DNA from 4 places in the Erwinia sp. 9145 genome. Region 1 is predicted to be linked to each of the others. Evidence: predicted binding sites of a transcription regulator. Region 1 holds the regulator's gene; each other region holds the start of a gene.
The links. Region 1 encodes Fur, which represses iron uptake genes when iron is present. Its sites were predicted from a motif close to ATAATAATGAGAACNACTATCAA; they were not measured.

Region 1 (5,311 bases):
GCAAAAAGTTCGCGATAAGGTTTTTCGCCATGCCGACAGGGAAATATGCATTTATGATACCCTAACCCTTCGGCCCATCCGTAAGAACTTTGCTATGAAATTGAATGCCCGCCTGCAAACTGAACAATCTGAACTGACCGATGCCCCAGTCGTGCTAATCCATGGCCTTTTCGGCAGCCAGGACAACCTTGGCGTGCTGGCAAGGGGGCTGAAAGATACCTGTGGGCTTGTGCTGGTTGACGTGCGTAATCACGGCCTTTCTCCCCGCGCGGAGGAGATGGATTATCCGGCCATGGCGCAGGACATTCTTGATACGCTGGACGATGCGGCTATCGGGCAATTCTCGGTGGTGGGCCACTCAATGGGCGGTAAAATCGCCATGGCGTTAACTGCCCTTGCGCCGGAGCGCGTCAGTAAGCTGGTGGTGATTGATATGGCGCCCGTTGCCTATCCGGAACGGCATCATGACGCCATTTTCGCCGCGCTGAACGCCGTTACCGAGGCAGGTATTACGCGACGCAGCGACGCTGCCGACCTGATGCGGGAGATGCTCAATGAAGAGGGTGTTATTCAATTCCTGTTGAAATCGTTCCATGAAGGTGAGTGGCGTTTTAACGTGCCGGTTTTATGGCAGCACTACGACGATCTTATTGGCTGGAATGCCGTTCCGGCCTGGCCGCATCCGGCTTTGTTTATTCGGGGGGAGCGCTCACCTTATCTGGACGACGCTTACCGTGATGCGCTGCTTTCCCAGTTTCCGCAGGCACGCGCGCACGTTATCAGCGGTGCCGGACACTGGGTACATGCTGAGAAACCCGATGCCGTTTTACGCGGTATCCGACGCTTTCTTGCACAATAAACAGAAATATTCAGTCGATTTGTTAAATCGTTGTCGCGGTAAGTTTTGCCAGGGTATGATGGCGCGCTCATTAAGGGCCGCTGGTTGTATTTCAGGCGTTAAGAGCCCATTTATTAACCCTTCAGCCTTTCATTAGTACGATCCTATGGCAAAAGAGAACACGGACCGCACGACGATCGACCTGTTCGCCGATGAACGACGTCCGGGACGTCCAAAGACCAACCCGCTCACGCGCGATGAGCAGTTGCGTATTAATAAGCGCAATCAGCTCAGACGGGACAAAGTGCGCGGCCTGAAGCGCGTTGAGCTGAAAATAAACGCCGAAGCTGTTGATGCGCTCAATCAGCTTGCCGAAGCGCGAAATATCAGTCGTAGCGAGTTGATTGAAGAGATGGTGCTGGCACAGTTAACCCGCCAGCAGCGTTGAGTTTTAACCTTACAGAATGCGTTATCTCACAGCACAAAGCGACAAAAGCAGGAGCATTTCACGTTTATACCCTTCTGCCTCTCTGCTATTATTGCCTGAATCTGTTTTATCAGCAGCCACCATATCAATACGTTTCAAGAGGTTACTAGACGCATGGCAATCGTAGGCATTTTCTTTGGTAGCGATACGGGCAATACGGAAAACATTGCAAAAATGATTCAGAAGCAGCTCGGTTCTGACGTTGCTGAAGTTCATGATATCGCTAAAAGCAGCAAAGAAGATCTTGAAGCCTTTGATATTCTGCTTTTAGGCATACCGACCTGGTACTACGGTGAAGCGCAATGCGACTGGGACGACTTTTTCCCTACGCTGGAAGAGATTGATTTCAACGGTAAGCTGGTTGCCCTTTTTGGCTGCGGCGATCAGGAAGACTATGCTGAATATTTCTGCGATGCGATGGGCACCATTCGCGACATTATCGAGCCTAACGGCGCGGTGATTGTTGGTCACTGGCCGACCGAAGGTTACAATTTTGAAGCCTCTAAAGGGCTTGCGGACGATACGCATTTCCTTGGTCTGGCTATTGACGAAGATCGTCAACCCGAGTTGACCGCTTCCCGTACGGAACAGTGGGTAAAGCAGATTTATGAAGAGCTTCAGCTCAAAGAGATCCTTGAAGCATAACGAACACTTTAGCTTGATGTGAGAGAAGTCACATCAAGCCAGTGGTTTTTCCTATAGAAGTGATAGATACATATTTGTAACTTTTGCCCGCATAACTGTAGAATACCCGCATCGGTTATCCAGCCTTTTGAGCAGTTTGCTCTGGCGGCGACTACGGCAGCCCGTTTCCATTTCAACGTATCAGTTCTATAATGAGACGCAGTTTGCTTTCTGTGTCGACCGATGTTCACGGTTTTTCAGCCACTTAGTGACTAGCAAAGTAACAGGATAATATCCGCATGACTGACAATAACACCGCATTAAAGAAGGCCGGCCTGAAAGTCACGCTTCCACGCTTAAAGATTCTGGAAGTCCTTCAGGAACCAGAGGGCCATCACGTCAGTGCGGAAGACTTGTATAAACGCCTGATTGATATGGGCGAAGAAATTGGTCTGGCCACGGTTTACCGCGTGCTGAACCAGTTTGACGACGCAGGGATTGTGACGCGCCACAACTTTGAAGGCGGTAAATCCGTATTTGAATTGACGCAGCAGCATCATCACGATCATCTGATTTGCCTGGACTGTGGAAAAGTGATCGAATTCACTGACGAATCCATTGAAACACGCCAGCGTGATATCGCCACGCGGCATGGCATCAAGCTCAGTAATCACAGTCTCTATCTGTATGGTCACTGCGCAACAGGCGACTGTCGTGAAGATGAGTCTTTGCACGACGAGTAATCGGCCCTGACGCCATAAGTATCAGTAAGATGAACTGCACCCGAAAAGTTGGCTATCCGACAAGTAAGGTGCAGTTTTTGTTTTTAGCGTGTAAAGATCTCACCGGTCGCATTACCCTCGACTACCGGTAATTTACGCTCTTTAAACGCTCCGCTAAGTGAAAACGGCCCTGTTTCGGGCCGTTAATCTCACAGTATTTCAGTGCGACTGAAACGTTTCCCATCCGCGCTGACAGCGCGAACGCTCACATTGCCTGTCACGGACGGTCTTGCACCGGCATCATAACGCTGCCAGTTTTTTCCCTGATCCACGCTGTACTCAATGGCCACGCCTGGTAAGGCGATATTGACGTTTAATTTCCCATCAACAATACGCGCGCCAGGAACCGGCAGACGATAGTGAATGCCCCGCTTATCCAGTTTTGCCAGTTCGCGTTGTCCGAGCAGGTTGGCAAATCGCTGCCAGTCTTGATGCAACGCCTGGCGATCAACGTGCCCAGTTTCTCCACCGATATATTCCCTGCCCGCCTGGTAATCCTGCTCCCATGCGGCACGATGCCAGGCGCGTTCAGCCACTGAAAGAATACGAGGGAAAATCATATATTCTGTGTTGTCGTCAGTGCGCGACGTTTCGCTCCAAAGCTGGGCGGACAAGCCATACGCGCCCGGCCAGGCTTTGTCAGATTTTGCAGTAAAAGTTTTACCGTCGCGATCGACCGAGGTCTCGGCGTTCTGCGGCAGGTTATTAGGTGCAAAACTGAACATTTTCCGCTCATCGCTAAAACGGGTTCCCCAGTAGTAGCCGCGTTCCAGCGGATTCACTTCATAGGGAAAGTCCACATAGACATAATCAGGGTTGGAGATGATGACGTCATAACCTTTGTTTGCCCAGTCGTTGGCAGAGTTAAAGCCTCCCCAGTAGAGCGTATCCCAGAAGTTAACGGCAACGCGTTCAGTGGCAAACGCTTTAGCATTTTCCGCATCCTTCAGCCCGTCTTGCCAGGCCTGCATTTTTTCAATGCCGTGTTGCTTAACCTGCTTGCTGACCTGCAATGCAAAATAGCTGGGCAGATGTTCCAGATCCGCCACCTTGCCTTCTTTAATCATTTTCTGACAAACCAGCGATTTCGCCCACGGTTTGTCTTCTTTGCGCATATCAAGTAAGCCCGTACCCGCTACCGGCTTGTTAATGTCGGAATAACCGGCGCCCAGACGAATATTTTTTGCTTCGTCGCCGCCGAAGTGCCAGGTTTTAAGCGGTTGCCCGGCCTCACCGTGCATTTTGTTAATTTCACCGATTATCTTATCGGTAAAGCGCAGCGAAGAATCCAGGCAGGGGTTCAGATAGCTGGTACGATCGTAAAGCTGCACCGAGGTCGTGTTGGAATTATCCGTGGGATCGACCAGCCGATACTCTGAGGCTTCGGACGTTTTGCCCATTTTCATCAGACGATGATAGCGGGCTTCCATTGAGATTACGGCAGCCCTGGCATGAGCCGGCATGTCGATCTCCGGGATCACCTCAATATTTCTTGCCGCGGCGTATTTCAAAATATCAATGTAATCCTGACGGCTGAAATGACCGGTGCCGTTATTATTGGTGTCCGGGCCGGAGCCCAACTGCGGCAACAGGCAGCGCCGCTCGGTCAGATCGTGACAGCGCTTTCCACCCACCCCGGTAAGTTCAGGCAGGCCAGGAATCTCAATACGCCAGGCTTCATCGTCGCTCAGATGAAAGTGAAATACGTTCATTTTCCACGCGGCAAGCTGATCCAACATGCGGAGAATCGCCGCTTTGCTGTGAAAGTTACGTGCAACATCCAGGAAAACACCGCGATAGGGAAAACGAGGCGCGTCGCTGGCTTTCAGAGTGGCAATTTTTGCGCTGCCGTCCGCGGGGAGCAGTGAGAGGATCGACTGAAGGCCGTAAAATACACCGCCTTGATCGTAGCCAACCACCTGTGCTTTTTCTTTATCAATCACCAACTGATAGCCACCGGCAATCGCCAGCTCAGCATTCAACATGTTGCTGTCAATTCGCGTGGAAATCTCATAACCGCTGGCGTGCTCTTTCAGTCCCAGTAGCTGGAACCGCTGCTTTACCGCCTGCGCTTTATCAGCCGACAAACCGGAGAGATCGAGCTTTACGCCTTTCGACAGGTCAGCGTCCCCGGCCGTAATCTCAATCTGCAATGGCGTCGGAACAATCTGCCCTCTTAGCGCCGAAGCGGGAAGCAACGCCACGTCGCTGTTTTTATCAAAGCGACTGGAAGCCACCATCAGCACATTTTTGTCGTCCTGGGTGCGCTTCCACTGTTCGCCAAAGGGTTCGACGAACGTTGTCAGATCGTCCGAGTCGGTATCGATCATGATTTTCGGTTTCGCATCACCTGAGGTCACATACCATCGCGGCATGACATCGGTGATAAAAAGCTGCCAGTATTCGTTAATGATGGGGATCTCTACGGACTCACCGGCAGCGAATCCCCTGAATTTGTCCGTGGGTTCCAGTCGCGTCAAATCCCCAACAATATGCACCATACGAAACTGATCGCTTTCGACCTTTAACGTTTCGTGGACGTTGGACATATATATTGCCCAGTCTTTGCTGTGGATTGCC
Region 2 (5,311 bases), 2.1 Mb from region 1:
TCACCGCGAATCAGGCATGATAAGACGCAACCGCTTTTGGAAGAGAATCAATTATGGATCGTAATGCACTCTGCGCACGGCTGGCGCAACGGGTCACCGCGCTTCAACACTCGCCGCTGCTGGCGCCCGTGCCCGGCATTCGCCTGCTTTTCGCCGATCGGCCCAGCGGCCGTACGCCGGTCATGTATTCGTCCGGCATCATCATTCTGTTTCAGGGGCAGAAAACCGGCTATCTCGGTAACCATATTTTCCATTACGACGCCACCAAGTATCTGATGCTGACGGTAACCATGCCGTTTGAGTGCGAAACTTTCGCCACGAAGGAGGAGCCGCTGGTCGGGCTGTTGTTTGATGTGGATACGGCGCGTCTACAGGATTTGCTGATTGATATCGGCGATGACGACAGCTTCCAGCCGGTTTCGCAGACGCGCGGCGTTCATACCGCGCTGCTGACGGAAGAGATGCTCTGCGCGGCGGAGCGGCTGCTGGCTGTCATGGAAAACGCGCGTGACGCCCGCGTGCTGGGGCCGCAGCTGGTGCGTGAGATCCTCTATTATGTGCTGCTTGGTCCCTGCGGCGGCGCGCTGCTGGCGATGGTCAGCCGACAGACGCAGTTCAGCCAGATTGCCCGCGCGGTGCGACGTATTGAGCACCACTACACCGACAGCCTGAGCGTTGAGAAGCTGGCGGCAGAGGTGAACATGAGCGTCTCGGCGTTTCACCATAACTTTAAGGCGGTGACCAGCACTTCGCCGCTGCAATACCTTAAAAACTATCGTCTGCACCAGGCACGCGCCATGATGATTCAGGAAGGCGTCAAGGTCAGCGCGGCGGCGATGCGGGTGGGTTATGAAAGCGCTTCCCAGTTCTCACGTGAATTTAAACGCTATTTTGGCGTGACGCCGGGTGAGGAGCTGACCCGCGCGCGCCAGGCGGGCTGAGTCGGCTACTCGCTGTCGGCAGCTTTCTTACGCTTCACCAGCAGCGTAATGCTGCCGATCAGGCCAATGCAGAGCAGCGCCAGCGGCAGGATCATCAGGATCGCCATCACCTGATCCTCATGCCTTTTAATAAAAGGAACCTGACTTATCGCATAGCCTGCGGAGATCAGAATACCGACCCACAGCAGGCCGCTCAGCCAGTTGAAAAGCTGAAAGCGCGCGTTTTTCAGGCCGGAAATGCCCGCCATTGTGGGTAAAATGGTGCGCACAAAGGCCAGAAAACGACCAATCAGCAGCGCCATCAGGCCGTGGCGGTGAAAGAGCGACCAGGCGCGCTGGTGATATTGCGCGGGCAGATGCATCAGCCAGCCTTTCACCAGCCGTGTGTTTCCCAGCCACTTTCCCTGAAGATAGCTGAGCCAGCAGCCCAGGCTGGCGGCCAGGGTGAGGATCAGCAGCGTCGGCACAAAACCCATCACGCCTTTTGCAATCATCGCGCCTGCCAGCAGCAACAGGCTGTCGCCGGGCAAAAAGGAGGCGGGTAGCAGGCCGTTTTCCAGCAGCAGGGTGACAAACATTATCCCGTAGACGATCCAAATCACAACCGGATTGGCGAGCGCGGCGAAATCCTGATGCCACAGCGCCTGCACAATCTCATGTAGTACACCCATTTCATATCCCGTTTGCCGCGTTGAGATAACAATTGTACCTGCAAACTCTCATTTATACCTTGATCAAGGGCGCTGACCGGGCAATGCGGCGCGTTTATTTCTCCATTTTTGTGAGGCGGGCAAAGCCCTCGGCCAGATCGGCGATCAGATCCTCAACGTTTTCCAGGCCGATATGCAGCCTGACCAGCGTGCCGCTGAAATCCACGCCGCCTGTCGGGCGGATCGCCGCCAGCTCTTCCGGCTGATTCGCGAGGATCAGCGACTCAAAGCCGCCCCATGAGTAGGCCATGCTGAAATGTTCAAAATGGTCGAGATAGTCGGCCAGTTGGCGATCGTCGAGGCGCGCCTTCAGGACGAAGGAGAACAGGCCGCTGCTGCCGGTAAAGTCGCGCTGCCAGACCGCATGGCCTTTACTCTGCGGCAGTGCCGGATGATTAACGGCGGCGACTTCCGGGCGCGTCATAAGCCAGGTCGCCACGCGCAGCGCGCTCTCTTCATGCTGACGCAGCCGTACCGCCAGCGTTCGCAAACCCCGGCTAGCCATATAGGCGGTATCCGCATCCACCATCTGTCCCATCAGATAGGAGTTTTCCCGCAGCTGCGCCCAGCAGCGCTGATTAGCAACGGCGGTGCCGATCATCGCATCCGAATGACCAATCAGATACTTGGTGCCGGCCTGAATAGAGATGTCCACGCCGAAATCAAGCGCGCGAAACAGAATGCCCGCCGCCCAGGTATTATCGATCATAATCACCGCCTCGGGCGCCCGACGACGAACGGCAGCCACAATCGCCGGCACGTCCTGCACCTCCATGGTGATTGAAGCGGGCGACTCCAGAAACACCACGCGCGTGTTGGGCTGCACCAGATCGGCAATCGCGTCGCCCGTAGTATGATCGTACCAGGTGGTGGTGACGTTCATTTTACTGAGGATTTTGGTGCAGAAGTCCTGGGTGGGTTCATAAACAGAACCGGCCATCAGTATGTTATCGCCTGCGGAAACAAAAGAAAGAATGGCGTTTGCCACCGCCGCCGCGCCGCAGGGATAGAGCGCGCAGCCCGCGCCGCCTTCCAGCTCGGTCATGGCGTCCTGAAGCGAAAAGTGGGTCAGGGTCCCGCGACGACCGTAAAACAGTTCGCCGTCAGCACGGCCGGCGGTGGCGCGTTTTTTGTCCGCCACGCTGTTAAAAACCAGTGAAGACGCGCGCTGAATAACGCTGTTAACGGCGCCCTGGGTGAAGCGTTTGCTGCGTCCGGCGGCAATCAGCGCCGTTTCAATTTTTTTACGGGTCATCAGATCTGCTCTGTTTGTGGAAATCGTCAATGGCTTAACGTTACCACGCCGGGCGTCGGCGTGAAATTCAGCATCCCGTTAAGTGAGGAAGTTTCAGCAAACAGCGCCTGTAAATGCGGTGGAACAAAAAAGTCGCTAAAAAAACGCCAGCGAAGCGGTAAATAGTAATGATAACCACTATCAATTCCCCGCTTTTTTGGTATGATCCGCACTGGTTTTTTTTGCTTATGTTTGAATGAGCCTGGGGAGATAGCGTGACGAACAATTTGATGCAGACGGATCTCTCCGTCTGGGGCATGTATCAGCATGCGGACATCGTGGTTAAAGTAGTAATGATTGGCCTGCTGCTGGCGTCGGTCGTTACCTGGGCGATTTTCTTCAGTAAAAGCGTGGAACTCGGTTCGGCCAAACGTCGCCTGAAGCGCGAACAGCAGGCGCTGGCAAATGCGCGCTCGCTGAATGAAGCATCAGCCACCAGCGCCAGCTTTCATGCTAACAGCCTGACCAGCCGCCTGTTAAAAGAAGCGGAAGATGAGCTGATGCTATCTGCCGGTTCAGATGACAACGATGGCATTAAAGAACGTACCGCTTTCCGTCTGGAGCGCCGCGTGGCCTTCTTCAGCCGCCATGCGGGGCGCGGTAACGGTTTTCTCGCCACGATTGGCGCAATCGCGCCGTTTGTCGGCCTGTTCGGCACCGTTTGGGGCATTATGAACAGCTTTATCGGCATTGCGCAGACGCAAACCACTAACCTCGCCGTGGTCGCGCCCGGTATTGCGGAAGCGCTGCTGGCGACGGCAATCGGCCTGATTGCGGCGATCCCTGCCGTGGTCATCTATAACGTCTTTGCCCGCACGATTGCCAGTTACAAAGCGTCTATGGGCGACATTGCCGCGCAGATTATGCTGTTGCAAAGCCGCGATCTCGATCTTGCCGCCAGCGGCAGCCCGCGCACAACGCAGAAACTGCGGGTGGGCTGAGCATTATGGCCATGCGATTAAACGAAGATCTCGACAATAACGGCGAAATGCATGAAATCAACGTGACGCCGTTTATCGACGTGATGCTGGTATTGCTGATTATCTTTATGGTCGCCGCGCCGCTTGCCACCGTTGACGTGCGCGTTAACCTTCCGGCTTCCACCAGCACGCCGCAGCCGCGTCCTGAAAAACCGATCTATCTCTCCATCAAGGCCGATAAGCAGCTCTACATCGGCAACGATGCGGTCACCGGGGAAACGATGATCAACGCGCTGAACGCCCAGACGGAAGGAAATAAAGAAACCACCATTTTCTTCCAGGCGGATAAGTCGGTGGATTATGAAACGCTGATGACCGTCATGGACAAGCTGCGTCAGGCTGGCTATCTGAAGATAGGCCTGATGGGTATGGAAACCGTCGCCAGATAACCTCTCTTTCCCACGCTTCCTGTGCCGGTCAACTGACCGGCATTTTTATGCCCTCTGCTCCTGAAAAGCTGCCTTGCTAAATGTTACGATATAACATAACATTTTATCGTTTTTTTCCGGCAACTGTTTTCATATTAAGGAGCAACAATGACACACCTCAACAAGGCCGCCTTGCTTATTGCGCTCGCTTCCACGAGTTTCTCCGGCGCCGCGCTGGCACACTCGCACGATCATCATCACAGCCACAACAGCACGATACAGCAGGGCACATTCAGCGATGTTGACGTGCATGACAGGGCGCTGACCGACTGGCAGGGAAGCTGGCAATCCATCTATCCCTTCCTGAAAGACGGTAGCCTGGATGCGGTATTCCGCCACAAAGCGGAGCACGACCCGCAAAAAAGCGCCGGGGCGTACAAAGCGTATTACGATAAAGGCTACGCCAGCGATGTTACCGGCCTGAAAATTACCGCAGACAGCATGACCTTTGAGCGCGGCGTAAAAGCCGTAACGGGCAGGTACGACTACAGCGGATATAAAATCCTCAACTATCCCTCCGGCAAAAAAGGCGTGCGCTATTTGTTTACGCGCAGCGGCGGCGACGCGCAGGCACCGAGGTTTGTGCAGTTCAGCGATCATGAAATCGGCCCAATCCACGCGGCGCACTTTCATCTCTTCTTTGGCGACAGCAGCCATGAACAGCTTGAGAAAGAGCTGGTCAACTGGCCGACGTTCTTCCCGGCAGGCATGACCGGCGCTGACGTTGCCGGCGATCTGATGCACGAATAAATGCAGTCGAAGGGCGTATCCGCTGCGCCCTTTTCATTAATTTTATCAGCCCTTTGCAACGCAGATCGCATTTTCTTCACGCCCCCGGAATAAAGTCACGCACGCTTTAGCCGATATTATCAGCACCATTCCTGGCTTCGCTGGTCAGTTCACCTGTGACGACTGTGCAACAGCGCCGCCCCCTGAGATACGTCAATGCTGATGAGTT
Region 3 (5,311 bases), 1.8 Mb from region 1:
GGCGCGGACGGACGCATCAAACAGTGTCGCTGAAGGCAGACGCGTGGTGTTTTCGTTATCCGCCCACTGCTTGCCAATGTAGCGCACGCCAGCGCCGACGCTCAGGCCATAGTCAAACTGATATTTCGCCCATGCCGATGCCATAGAATTTGGCGTGACGTACGGCGTATGGCCATCATTGCCATCAACGGAATCCTTAAAGCGTACGCGGTTCAGCGTATAGCTGGCGATGGTGCTGAGACGCGGCGTGAGTTGGTTATGCGCTTCCAGTTCAAGGCCCTGTGAATGCACTTTTCCTGCCGGTTCATAGTAGGAACCGACCACGACGCGGTTGCCGACATCTTTTTGCGTCAGATCGTACACGGCCACTGAATAGAGATCGGAGGTGCCCACCGGCTGATATTTCACGCCTGCCTCATACTGCTCTGAGGTGGTCGGCTTGAGCAGGTTACCGTCCTGACCGGAGAGTGACTGCGGCGTAATGGCCTGGCTGTAGCTGGCATAGGGCGAAATGCCGTTATCGAAGGCATAAAGCAGCGCCGCGCGGCCGCCAATATGGTCGTCCTGACGACGGTACTTGCTGTTCACATCGTAGTTTTCAGTCTGGGAAACAATACGATCGTAACGACCAGAGAGATCCAGATGCCATTTATTCCAGATCATCTCATCCTGTAAATAAACCCCGGTCTGATAGTAGCGGCGCTGCGAGGCGGAGAACGCGTAAGCGGGATTCACGCCGACGGCTTCTCCGGTAACGGCATTCAGCTGGCTGGCAAAACCGGAAGCATCATACAGGTCGTTTTTATACTGATGATATTCCGCGCCCAGCACCACTTTGTGGTCGACTTCACCGGTGGCGAAATCGGCCTCTAACTGATTATCAATAGCGAAGGCGTCCAGCGAGGATCGTGAGCCGGAGTAGTAGCGATTCAGCAGGTCAGGATCGGTGGTATCCCAGCCAATCTGGTACACCTGGTCGAGATCGACATTGGAGTGCGAATAGCTGGCGTTGGAACGAAACGCCCAGGTGTCGTTAAAGCGATGCGAAAATTCAGCGCTGTAGATTTGTTCGTTACGTTTGAACTGATCCAGTGAACTGTCGCCATCATAAAAACCGTTGCTCAGTTTGCGGCCGTTGTGTTCGGTAATGCTGCCGTCACCTGGCACCGCGCTGTGATAGCCGCCGGAGGGATCTTTTTGCAAATAGGCGCGCATCAGCAGCGACGTGTCTTCATCCGGCTGCCAGAGCAGAGACGGGGAAATCGCATATTTTTCTTCGCGGGTGTGGTCGTATTGCGTATCGCTGTTGCGGGTGATGCCGGTCAGGCGGAACGCCCACCGATCGTTAATGGCGTTGGTGTAATCGAAGGCCGCGCTGTTGGTGCTGTTGGTGCCGGTCGAAAGGCGGAAATGGCCTTCGGGAGCGAACTGCGGCCGCTTCGACGTTTCCATGACCAGCCCGCCGGGCACCGTCTGGCCGTACAGGGCGGAGGAGGGGCCTTTGATCACATCGATACGTTCTAAAAACCACGGATCGACCTGAAGGACGTTGTAGCTGCCCGGATCGCTCATCAGGCGCAGGCCGTCGAGGAAGATGTTATCCACATCGCCACCGTGAAAGCCGCGCAGCGAAACCGTATCGTAACGCGTGGCCGCCCCGGCGAAGTTTGTGAAGGCGCCGGCGGTATAGTTCAACGCCTGGTTAACATCCATCGCGCCCTGGTCTTCCATCTGCTGACGCGTCACCACGGAAACCGACTGGCCGGTGGTGATCAGCGGGCGATCGGTTTTGGTAGCGCCCTGGCTGGTTTTTGCCGTATAGCCTTCCGTCGGCGTGGTGGCGGTTTCAGCGGGTTGAGCGGTCACTACCAGCGTGTCCGCCGCAAAGGTCAGCGCGGGGGCGGAAAGCGCGAAAGCGCAAAGCAGAACAGAACGCTTCAGGGTAAAAGGCATTCTCATTATCAGTTCCTTCACAAAAATCAGTTTGGTTGTTCTCCGTGCGTAGGGGAGAACAGTTGGACATCCGGGCATGCGATGCAAACGAGAGTGTTAATAGCAATGAGAATTATTATCTTTATAACAATGTATTTCAAGTGATGAATGTGCTGGATTTTCATACAGAAAGTGTAGGGTTATCGCGTTTTTGACGACCGCATTCTGCCCTGAGGAAGGCAGAATGCGGTAAAGCGGTTATAAGATTGTTTTTTCATGCATGCGGCGCTGGCTTTCGCGCAGAAACGCCCGCACCAGCCACAGCCAGAGTAAACCACAGGCGGCATTCACCAGACTGAATCCGCCGCTGCCTGCGCTAAAGTAGGCGGCTTTGGCTGCTTCAATACCCAGCGCGAAGACCACAATGCTGATCATCCCCAACATCGCCGCCACGCTTCCTTTCCCGGCGCTGCTTGAAAACAGCGTCAGACGATAAAGCCCGGCAGTGACCAGTCCGGTGCCAAAACCATAAATGCTCAGCCCGGCGGTCAGCCACAGGTAGCTGTGCGCATTGATGGTGGCGGCGACAGCGGCGATGCCCAGCCCGATAATGATCGGCCAGGCGCCCAGCCGCAGCGGCTGTTCAACGGGAAGGCGGCTGGCGAGATGGCCCAGCGTCAGGTTGCCTGCGATCATCGCCAGAAAAACGGGAAGCTGAAGCAGCGCATAGTCCATGCGGCTCAGCCCCTCGTCGCGGATCAGGATCACCGGTGATAAAGCAACCCATGCGAGACAGGGAATGGTGACCAGGCCAATCGCCAGCGAGCCGCTAATCACCTGGCGATCTTTCAGCAGCGCGTAGTAGCCTTTACCCAGCGAGCTGAGCGAGAGCGAGCTGGTGCTGTCTCCTGCCGTTTCGGGCATGGCGCGCCAGAGTCCCAGCAGGGCCAGCGCCGAGACGGCGGCAAATAACCAAAACATGGTGCGCCAGTCGCCAACGGTCAGAAAGGCCGCCCCGGCAAGCGGGCCAGCCAGCGGCGCCAGTAGCGCCACGTTAGCCATCAGCGCCATTATTTTTACGCTGAGCGATTCATTGAACGCTTCCTGAATGGCCGCGTAGCCCACCGCGCCAATAAAACACAGGCTTATCCCCTGAAGAAAGCGCAGTAAAACGAACTGCTCGATGCTTTGTACCCAGTGCGTTGCCAGGCAGCTCAGCATAAAAAACGCCACGCCGGAGAGCATCACCGGACGACGGCCAAACCGGTCGGAGAGCGGGCCGAGCAGCCACTGCAACACGATGCCGCCGGTCAGGTAGGCCGTCAGTGAAGCAGAAACCCATTCAGGGCCGACGTGAAACTCCTGCGTGACCAACAGCATGCCGGGCTGGATCATGTCGTGTGCGATATAGGTTGCGAATTCAAACAGCACCAGCGACAGCGGAAAAAGTAAGTGTCGTCGCGTCAGGGTCGACACGGGTACAAAAAAAGCCATTGGGGATCCTTTTCCGAAGGTGAAACGATCAAAAACGCGGCCGGAAAAGCGGCCGCGCCAACATACAGCATATCACGTGCGCATTACTGAAATTTTAACGCCATCCGGCAATGGGATTGGCTAATGTGCCGGCAAATTTCAGGTTTTCAGCCGGATCGGACAGATTGATCATCTGCTGATTATTGGCCAGTTGCAGGCGGTTCAGGCAGGAGCGGCTGAACTCAGGCGTAAAGAGATCGTAGCGGGAAAACTTACCGGCAAACTGCGGATGCGCCTGCTGATATTCCTTCACGCAATGGGCGACGGCCTGCCAGAATTTCTCCTCAGGCAGCGTGCCGGATTGATCGAGGATCGCCCCGACAAAACGGAAAATACAGTCGAAAACGTCGGTGAAAATCGACAGCAGCTTGAGGTTTTCCGGCACGTCTACCGCCAGACGCTGTACTCTTTCTGGCAGTTCGGCATCCGGATTCATCACGGCAATTTCTTCACCAATATCTTTCATATATGCGCTGACCGGCACGTTGTTTTCCAGCAACAGGATCAGATTTTCGCCGTGCGGCATGAACACCAGATCGTACTGATAAAAACAGTGCAGCAGCGGGCTGAGATAGCAGGTGAGGTAACGTGCTATCCACTGTTCCGCCGGTAAACCGGAATCAGCAATCAGGGCGGGCAGCAGCGCGTTCTGATGCCGATCAAGGTGAAGAAAAGAGGCCATAGTCATCAGGCGCTGGCCGGGTTTGAGGTCGGAAACCGGGTTATCGCGCCACAGCGCGGCAAACATTTTTTTATAGGCGGAGTCGCCCTTAACGGCTTTTTCATAGTAGCGGTTATGATAGCCAATGGCCGCCACCTCGCGCAGAATGCGGAAGCCGCAGCGCTGTAGCCAGGTATCCTTTTTGACCAGATCCTCAAGCCATTCGTTAATCGCTGGCGTGGTGGCCATATAATACGGAGACAGCCCGCGCATAAAGCCCATGTTCAGTACCGACAACGCCGTTTTTACGTAACGCTTTTCAGGCTGGCTGCGGTTGAAAAAGGTGCGAATTGACTGCTGGGCCTGGTAGCGGTCGTCACCGGTGCCCAGGTAAACAATGTCGTTATTGGCAATGTCCGCCGCGAAGACGGTTAACAACTTGTTCTGCCACTGCCACGGGTGAACCGGCATCAGGAGGTACTCTTTCGGCTGAAGCCCTTTCTCGACCAGCCGCTCATTGAACTGGTCAACGGCGGACTGGCCCAGTTCCTCACGCATAAGTTGTTCGTACTCAAGATCGCTGAGGCTGGAGAAGTGCGCATTGCGCTGGTGAACCGCCACCCAGACCAGAGCGATTGGTGCGGCTGCTTCCGGTGCAAAAGCCAGATAGTCGCGTGCATCAAAGCCGATACGACCGTTGTTGGCAACAAAGCATGGATGGCCCTCGGTCATTGAGGCTTCGACGGTCTGGAAGTCCGCTTTCACCAGCGCCTGGCTGTCCGGATTGTCTTTTTGCAGCTTAAATACGCTGCTGCACAGCGTGCTGCTGATCTCTTCCATGTAGGTCGCCAGCAGCGCCTGTGAAATGCCTGCCTGCTCATTGAATTCGACGATGAACTGCAACGCATCCAGCGGCAGGGCGCGACCGTTTTCCTGTTTGCCGAGCGAAGCGGCGTCAATTTCCCAGTGATCCAGCGCCAGTCGCCGGGCGCTGAAGTGGTATTCGGCTTCACCGCCCGGCACGGCCAGCGCATAGCGACCCACGCCTAAATCGGCTGGCGCGAGGATCTTTTCATGGCTGAATTCGGCAATGGCTTTGCGGATCAGCAGGCGGTTCGCCTGCGCCCAGTTGTCACCGGAGAGGTGGGTGCCGGTAAGCAGTGGCGTTGTCTGGTTCATCGTCAG
Region 4 (5,311 bases), 2.7 Mb from region 1:
GTATCAGAACGCACCAGCAGTACGGTAAGCGGATACCGAATTGCACAGGACGACGGCAGGCTGACGCTGACTGGCACCTGGCCGGTTGAGAAACAGCCTCGCGGCATGGCCGTAACGGCGGATGGACGCTGGCTGGTGGTCAGCGGCGAGAAAAGCCGCGTGGTGAGTAGCTATGCCATTAATACGCAGAGCGGTGAACTCGTTCACGCCGGAGAAGCCCCGTCGGGACGCGACGCCAACTGGGTGACCATCGTCAGCTATTAATGCTGGCTGGCGGAACGTATTCAGTCCGCAACGATCTCTTCATAGAGCGCGCGCAGGCGGAGCCGCAAATAGCGCACGGCCTTGTGCTTACGCGACAACAGCGCCTGCACGCTGACGCCCGTTTCCTGCGCCAGCGCGTTAACGCTGTAGTCGTAAAGCTCGGTTTTAACGAACGCCTCGTATTGCGCGGGCGGTAACGCTGCCAGCGCGTCGCTCAGCTCCTCCCAGAACAACTCGCTCAGATACGCCTCTTCCGGGGTTTCCGTCTCGCCGAAAAGGATCTCCGACAGCTCCTCTTCCGGCAGGGTATCGTCGCTGGCGAAGAAGTCGGAAAACGGCAGCTCGCGTTTTTTACGTCCGCGATCGATCATTTCGTTGCGCGCGGCGCGAAACAGCCAGGCGGCGACGTTCTCCACCGGCTGCTCCACCTTCATCAACTGAACGGTGATGTCCTGTAAGATGTCATCGGCATCGGCCCGCGTGGCCGTCCGGCCGCGAATAAAAGCCTGAAGCCGTGAACGGCAGGCGCTGAGCGCCGACATCACCAGAGAGTCTTCCGCCATTAACGTCACTCAGCGTCCGGCGCTTTAGGGGCGTGCTCTTCCGCCGGACGTTCGGCCCGGGCCTGTTCTTCATGGGCGTGGGGCCAGTCGCGGCGACGGTGATGACCGCGATGCCTGAAACCATCATGACGATGCCGGGAAAACTGTTCACGCTCTTCCGGCGTCATCTGCATCCAGCGTTCATGCATCCGGCGACGCGCGCCAAACATACCGGGACGCAAACCCAGCCCGCCAAACAGGATACGGCACAGGATCAGCATGCCCAGCGCCTGCCAGAAGCCGATGCTCTTTACGCCCAGCAGCGCGGGCAGCAGCGCATTCCACAGCGACATCACCAGCAGGCCCAGCGCCACAAACAGCACCACGCCAATCAGCAGCGGTTTTGCCATTGAACGTCCGCCAAAATGGCGACCGCGCCCGCGCCCGTGCTCATGCAGTTCAAAATCTCTCATTTTTAACACTCCTCATTGTGTGTTTTAGTCTGTGTAATGAGGTAGACGAATCAGCGACAGAAATATTGCCAAAAAAATGTGCGGCGAAGGGAAAAAGCCGCTGGAAAGTCAGCGGCGAGGTGATGGAATGAACGTCAGATAGCCGGCGCGGAAGCACTCAGAAATTATAGGAGAGGCTCACGGAGTAGTTACGCGGTTCGCCATAAACTTCGTAGTCGCTGAGGGTGGAATAGTAAGTCCGGTCGAACAGGTTGTTAAGGTTCGCCTGCACCGCCAGTTGTTTGGTGACCTGGTAGCGGCCAAACAGATTAACCAGTGGATAGCTGCTCTGGTAGAGGCGCGTGGCGCCTTCCGGCCCGGTCACGTCCTGATAAGTACGATTTTGCCAGTTGATGCCGCCGCCCAGCGTCAGTTCAGGCAGCGTTGGCAGTCGGTAGCGGGTAAACAGCTTAAACTGCGTTTGCGGAAGCTGGCTGTTAAAGCGATCGTTGTTGGCGTCTTTTGCCACGTAGCGCGTCGCGCCGAAGGTCATCTGGAGATTATCCGTGAGTGCGCCGTTCAGCTCAAATTCTGCGCCTTTACTGACTACGCCCTTCGCGGCTTTATACGCCTGTTCGCTGGTGCCGTCGACGAAGCTGCTGCCATCTTCCTGGCCCACATTCTCCTGTTCAATACGGAACACGGCGACGTTTGCCGTCAGACGGCCGTTCAGCCAGCCCGATTTCAGGCCGGTTTCGTAGTTCTTGCCGGTAACGGGTTTCAGATAGCTGCCGCTGCGATCGCGCTTATCCTGCGGCTTGAAGATTGAGGTATAGCTGGCATAGGCGGACCAGGTGTCGTCAATGTCATAAACCAGTCCGCCGTACGGCGTCAGATTGTTTTTACTCATTTCGCCGCTGCTGCCGACGGTGCTCCACTGGGTGTAGCGCGTGCCGACAATCAGCGAGAGCGGATCGGCCAGCGAGAAGCGCGCGGCGCTGTAGGCCGATTTTTGCCTGATCATATCGTCAGACGATTTCTCGAAATCGCTCCAGGTCGGTTCGATAATATCGCCGTCCCAGTGATTGATATCACCCATATCGGCAACGTCAATCGAGTTCGAGGCGCTGTAATACAGATTGCGCTGGCGGCTGTAGCTGACGCCAGCCAGCAGCTCATGCTGACGACCGAACAACTCCACCGGGCCGCTGGCGAAGGTATCCACCGAGTCGAGACGGCGCGAGCCTTTAAACCAGCCGCCGTAGCCTTGCAGACCCTCGCCGGTGGCCGCATCAGGGAAATTAAAGGAGTACATCAGCTTGGTATCGAAGTCGGTTTCCGCATGGGTGCCGTTCAGGCGCGCCGTCCAGCCGTTATCAAAGTTGTGCGTGGCGTTGGCAAACACCTTGCGGGAGTTGATGTTGTAGTGCGTCCAGTCCGCCGACGGGTTAGTGCTGCGATCGAAACTGGTGCGTGAACCGTCGCTGTACCAGGTCGGCAAACCGCCCCAGGTCGGGTTGCCCGTGGCGCTGCGCTGGTAGTCGTAGCCCAGCGACACCGTGGTATTTTCCGTGACATCCGCATCCAGCACGCCGTAAAGGAATTTTTTGCTCTTATGGTAGCGATCCAGCCAGCTATCCTGATCCTGATAGCCTGCCACCACGCGGCCGCGCACGGTGCCCGAATCATTCAACGGCGCGGAGAGATCCGCCACGTAACGCTGCTTGTCCCAGCTGCCGTAAGAGGCGCTGAGGTTACCGGTGAATGCGCGGCTGTCGGCGTGCTTGCGCACCATATTCACGGACGCCGACGGGTTGCCCGCGCCGGTCATCAGGCCCGTCGCGCCGCGCACCACTTCGATGCGGTCATAGATGGCGGTATCGCCACCGGCATCGCCGAAGTTCCACGCTTCCGAAACGGTAGTGGGAATGTCGTCAAAGGTGTAGTTATCGATATAGAAACCGCGTGAGTAGGAGCCGTTTCGCTCGCTGTCCACGACGTTGGCGGACACGCCGGTCGTATTCGCCAGCACGTCGCCCACGGTCTGAAGGTTTTGATCCTGCATGCGCTGTTTGGTGATGATACTCACCGACTGCGGCACATCACGCGGCGTCAGCAGCATTTTTGTTCCGGCGCGGGTGGTCTTCGCGCTGTAGTCCTGATCTTCATTCACGGCTTCTCCGCTGTCGGTGGTGGCGTTAACCACCAGATCCTGCGAAGAGGTGGCGGCATCTGCCGCCTGCGCCTGAAGGTTAATTAACGCCGGGACGGCCAGTGCCAACAGGGAAACGGCAAATACGGGACGAGAACCTGCCGCGCGCGAACGGGTTCCTCTGATGTGAAAAGGCATGCTACTTCCTTTCTGTGATGTTGTTTTTATTAGTAACCCACTGTTTTTAGTAAGGTCTTTGCCACTGCGCTTTTGTCGCGCGGCAATATGCTAGCACAGAAAGACTAAATGATAATGAGGATAATTATCATTATTATGTAATTAATATGAGGGTGAGATGCCGACAACCGGCCGCGGATGGAGAACTGCCTACCACGCCATGGCTGTTTTTGTACTCCGTAAAAAACAGCACGCGGCGAGGTTTCATGACTTTACATTTTACGTGCCGGTTTCAGCCGCTCGGGTAGCCCACCAGCAGAGTAATGAGCCAAAGCTCACCATGGCGGCGCCTTGCCAAAAAGTTACCGTCAGCGCTGAACCGAGAATAAACGTGGCGAGCAGGGCGGATATCACCGGGACAAAATAGGATGCCGTGGCTAATACGGTAACGTTGCCGTGCAAAATACCGATGTTCCAGGCGGCATAGCCAAACCCCATTGCGCACGCGGCCAGAACTACATTGATGGTGGTCGCTATCGTCAGGGTAAATTCCGGCTGTGGACTTAAGAGGTATTTCACCCACAGCGATATCGCCGTCAGTATAAAAAACAGCGTAATACCGTTATTACCCTGAGCAATTTTCTTCGTTACCACGCAGTAAATTGCCCAGATCATTGCCCCGGTAAACGCCAGCCCATAGCTTAAGACGTTGCTGTTAATGTTCCCGACAATGTGTGCGGCGGCAAAGCCCCGCTCGCCGCCCAGCACGCAACCAATGCCGGCAATGGCGATCAGCAGGCCGGGGACGATCATCAGGCTGGTTTTCTGGCGGTTAACCAGCACCGAAAGTACGATGGTCAGGCCGGGCCAGAGGTAATTCACCATGCCAACTTCAATGGCCTGCGTGCCGGTGTTGGCAAAGCCCAGCGACAGTGATAAACAGAGCTCATAGCTAACGAACAGCAGGCTGCCGAGGATCAGATACGCACGAGGAAAGCGTCTGAGATCAGGAAAACCCACGGTAAACAGCAGCAGTACTGCGCTGAGCGTGTAGATCATGGCCGCGCCGCCCACGGCGCCAAAGCCTTCGCTGACGCTGCGGATCAGGCCGACGACAGCGCTCCACAACAGAACGGCGATCAGGCCGATTAACGTTGCTCTTTTCTGGTTCATCCCTGCGAAACCTCTCGTCGACGTGCTCCCGACGTTGTTAACTGATGGTTGATAGACAATTAAAATGGCCCGTTTTGGATTCATTAGTGACACAACGCCGTGGGTAATAAACGTTTCCGTGCAGAGAGTTTACGGGCCGTGCGGCAGGATATGACAGGCGGCTCAACCCACCGATGCCGGGCAGAATATATCGGCAGGTTGATCGGCATGGCGAAAAACTGTCGCTCACTGCGGTCGTTTGGTGCTGAGCGTTACCGACCACAGCTCGCTTTTACAACGTGGGCAGGCCAGCGTCTGCTGCGCGTTAAGCTGCTGCGTCAGGCCGCAGTGATTGCAGGCGTATAAACCCGTCTTCGGCACGCGCGTATACTCCTGACGATGCTCCGGCGGCAGCACCGACATACCGGGACGGACGTCATCGGCATCGTAAAAGTAAGTACTGATCCCGCCATCCACCTCAAGCAGCGCCAGCCGCACCTGGCCCAGATGTTCTACGCCTTGCTGACGCAGCTCCATAAAAAATTCGTCTTCGGATATATTCAGATTGTCCA

Region 2: the regulator Fur is predicted to act here: its motif matches at 3,068-3,090, upstream of exbB (tol-pal system-associated acyl-CoA thioesterase).
Region 3: the regulator Fur is predicted to act here: its motif matches at 2,053-2,075, upstream of FA91_RS13865 (TonB-dependent siderophore receptor).
Region 4: the regulator Fur is predicted to act here: its motif matches at 3,717-3,739, upstream of fhuE (ferric-rhodotorulic acid/ferric-coprogen receptor FhuE).

What each region holds. Positions count from the first base shown of each region.
Region 1 covers NZ_JQNE01000001.1:1,109,840-1,115,150, reverse strand. Annotated here, with positions in the region: gene ybfF (esterase) at 95-859, shown strand; gene ybfE (LexA regulated protein) at 1,005-1,286, shown strand; gene fldA (flavodoxin FldA) at 1,440-1,970, shown strand; gene fur (ferric iron uptake transcriptional regulator) at 2,249-2,692, shown strand; gene FA91_RS05585 (beta-N-acetylhexosaminidase) at 2,881-5,311, opposite strand, start outside.
Region 2 covers NZ_JQNE01000001.1:3,235,139-3,240,449, reverse strand. Annotated here, with positions in the region: gene FA91_RS15350 (AraC family transcriptional regulator) at 54-941, shown strand; gene FA91_RS15345 (DedA family protein) at 947-1,612, opposite strand; gene metC (cystathionine beta-lyase) at 1,707-2,906, opposite strand; gene exbB (tol-pal system-associated acyl-CoA thioesterase) at 3,161-3,886, shown strand; gene exbD (TonB system transport protein ExbD) at 3,892-4,314, shown strand; gene FA91_RS15320 (ZinT/AdcA family metal-binding protein) at 4,462-5,103, shown strand; gene FA91_RS15315 (bifunctional diguanylate cyclase/phosphodiesterase) at 5,299-5,311, shown strand, end outside.
Region 3 covers NZ_JQNE01000001.1:2,911,117-2,916,427, reverse strand. Annotated here, with positions in the region: gene FA91_RS13865 (TonB-dependent siderophore receptor) at 1-1,959, opposite strand, end outside; gene FA91_RS13860 (MFS transporter) at 2,191-3,426, opposite strand; gene FA91_RS13855 (GNAT family N-acetyltransferase) at 3,521-5,311, opposite strand, start outside.
Region 4 covers NZ_JQNE01000001.1:3,818,166-3,823,476, reverse strand. Annotated here, with positions in the region: gene FA91_RS18015 (beta-propeller fold lactonase family protein) at 1-264, shown strand, start outside; gene FA91_RS18010 (RNA polymerase sigma factor) at 285-827, opposite strand; gene FA91_RS18005 (hypothetical protein) at 833-1,279, opposite strand; gene fhuE (ferric-rhodotorulic acid/ferric-coprogen receptor FhuE) at 1,437-3,608, opposite strand; gene yddG (aromatic amino acid DMT transporter YddG) at 3,867-4,760, opposite strand; gene FA91_RS17990 (YetF domain-containing protein) at 4,986-5,311, opposite strand, start outside.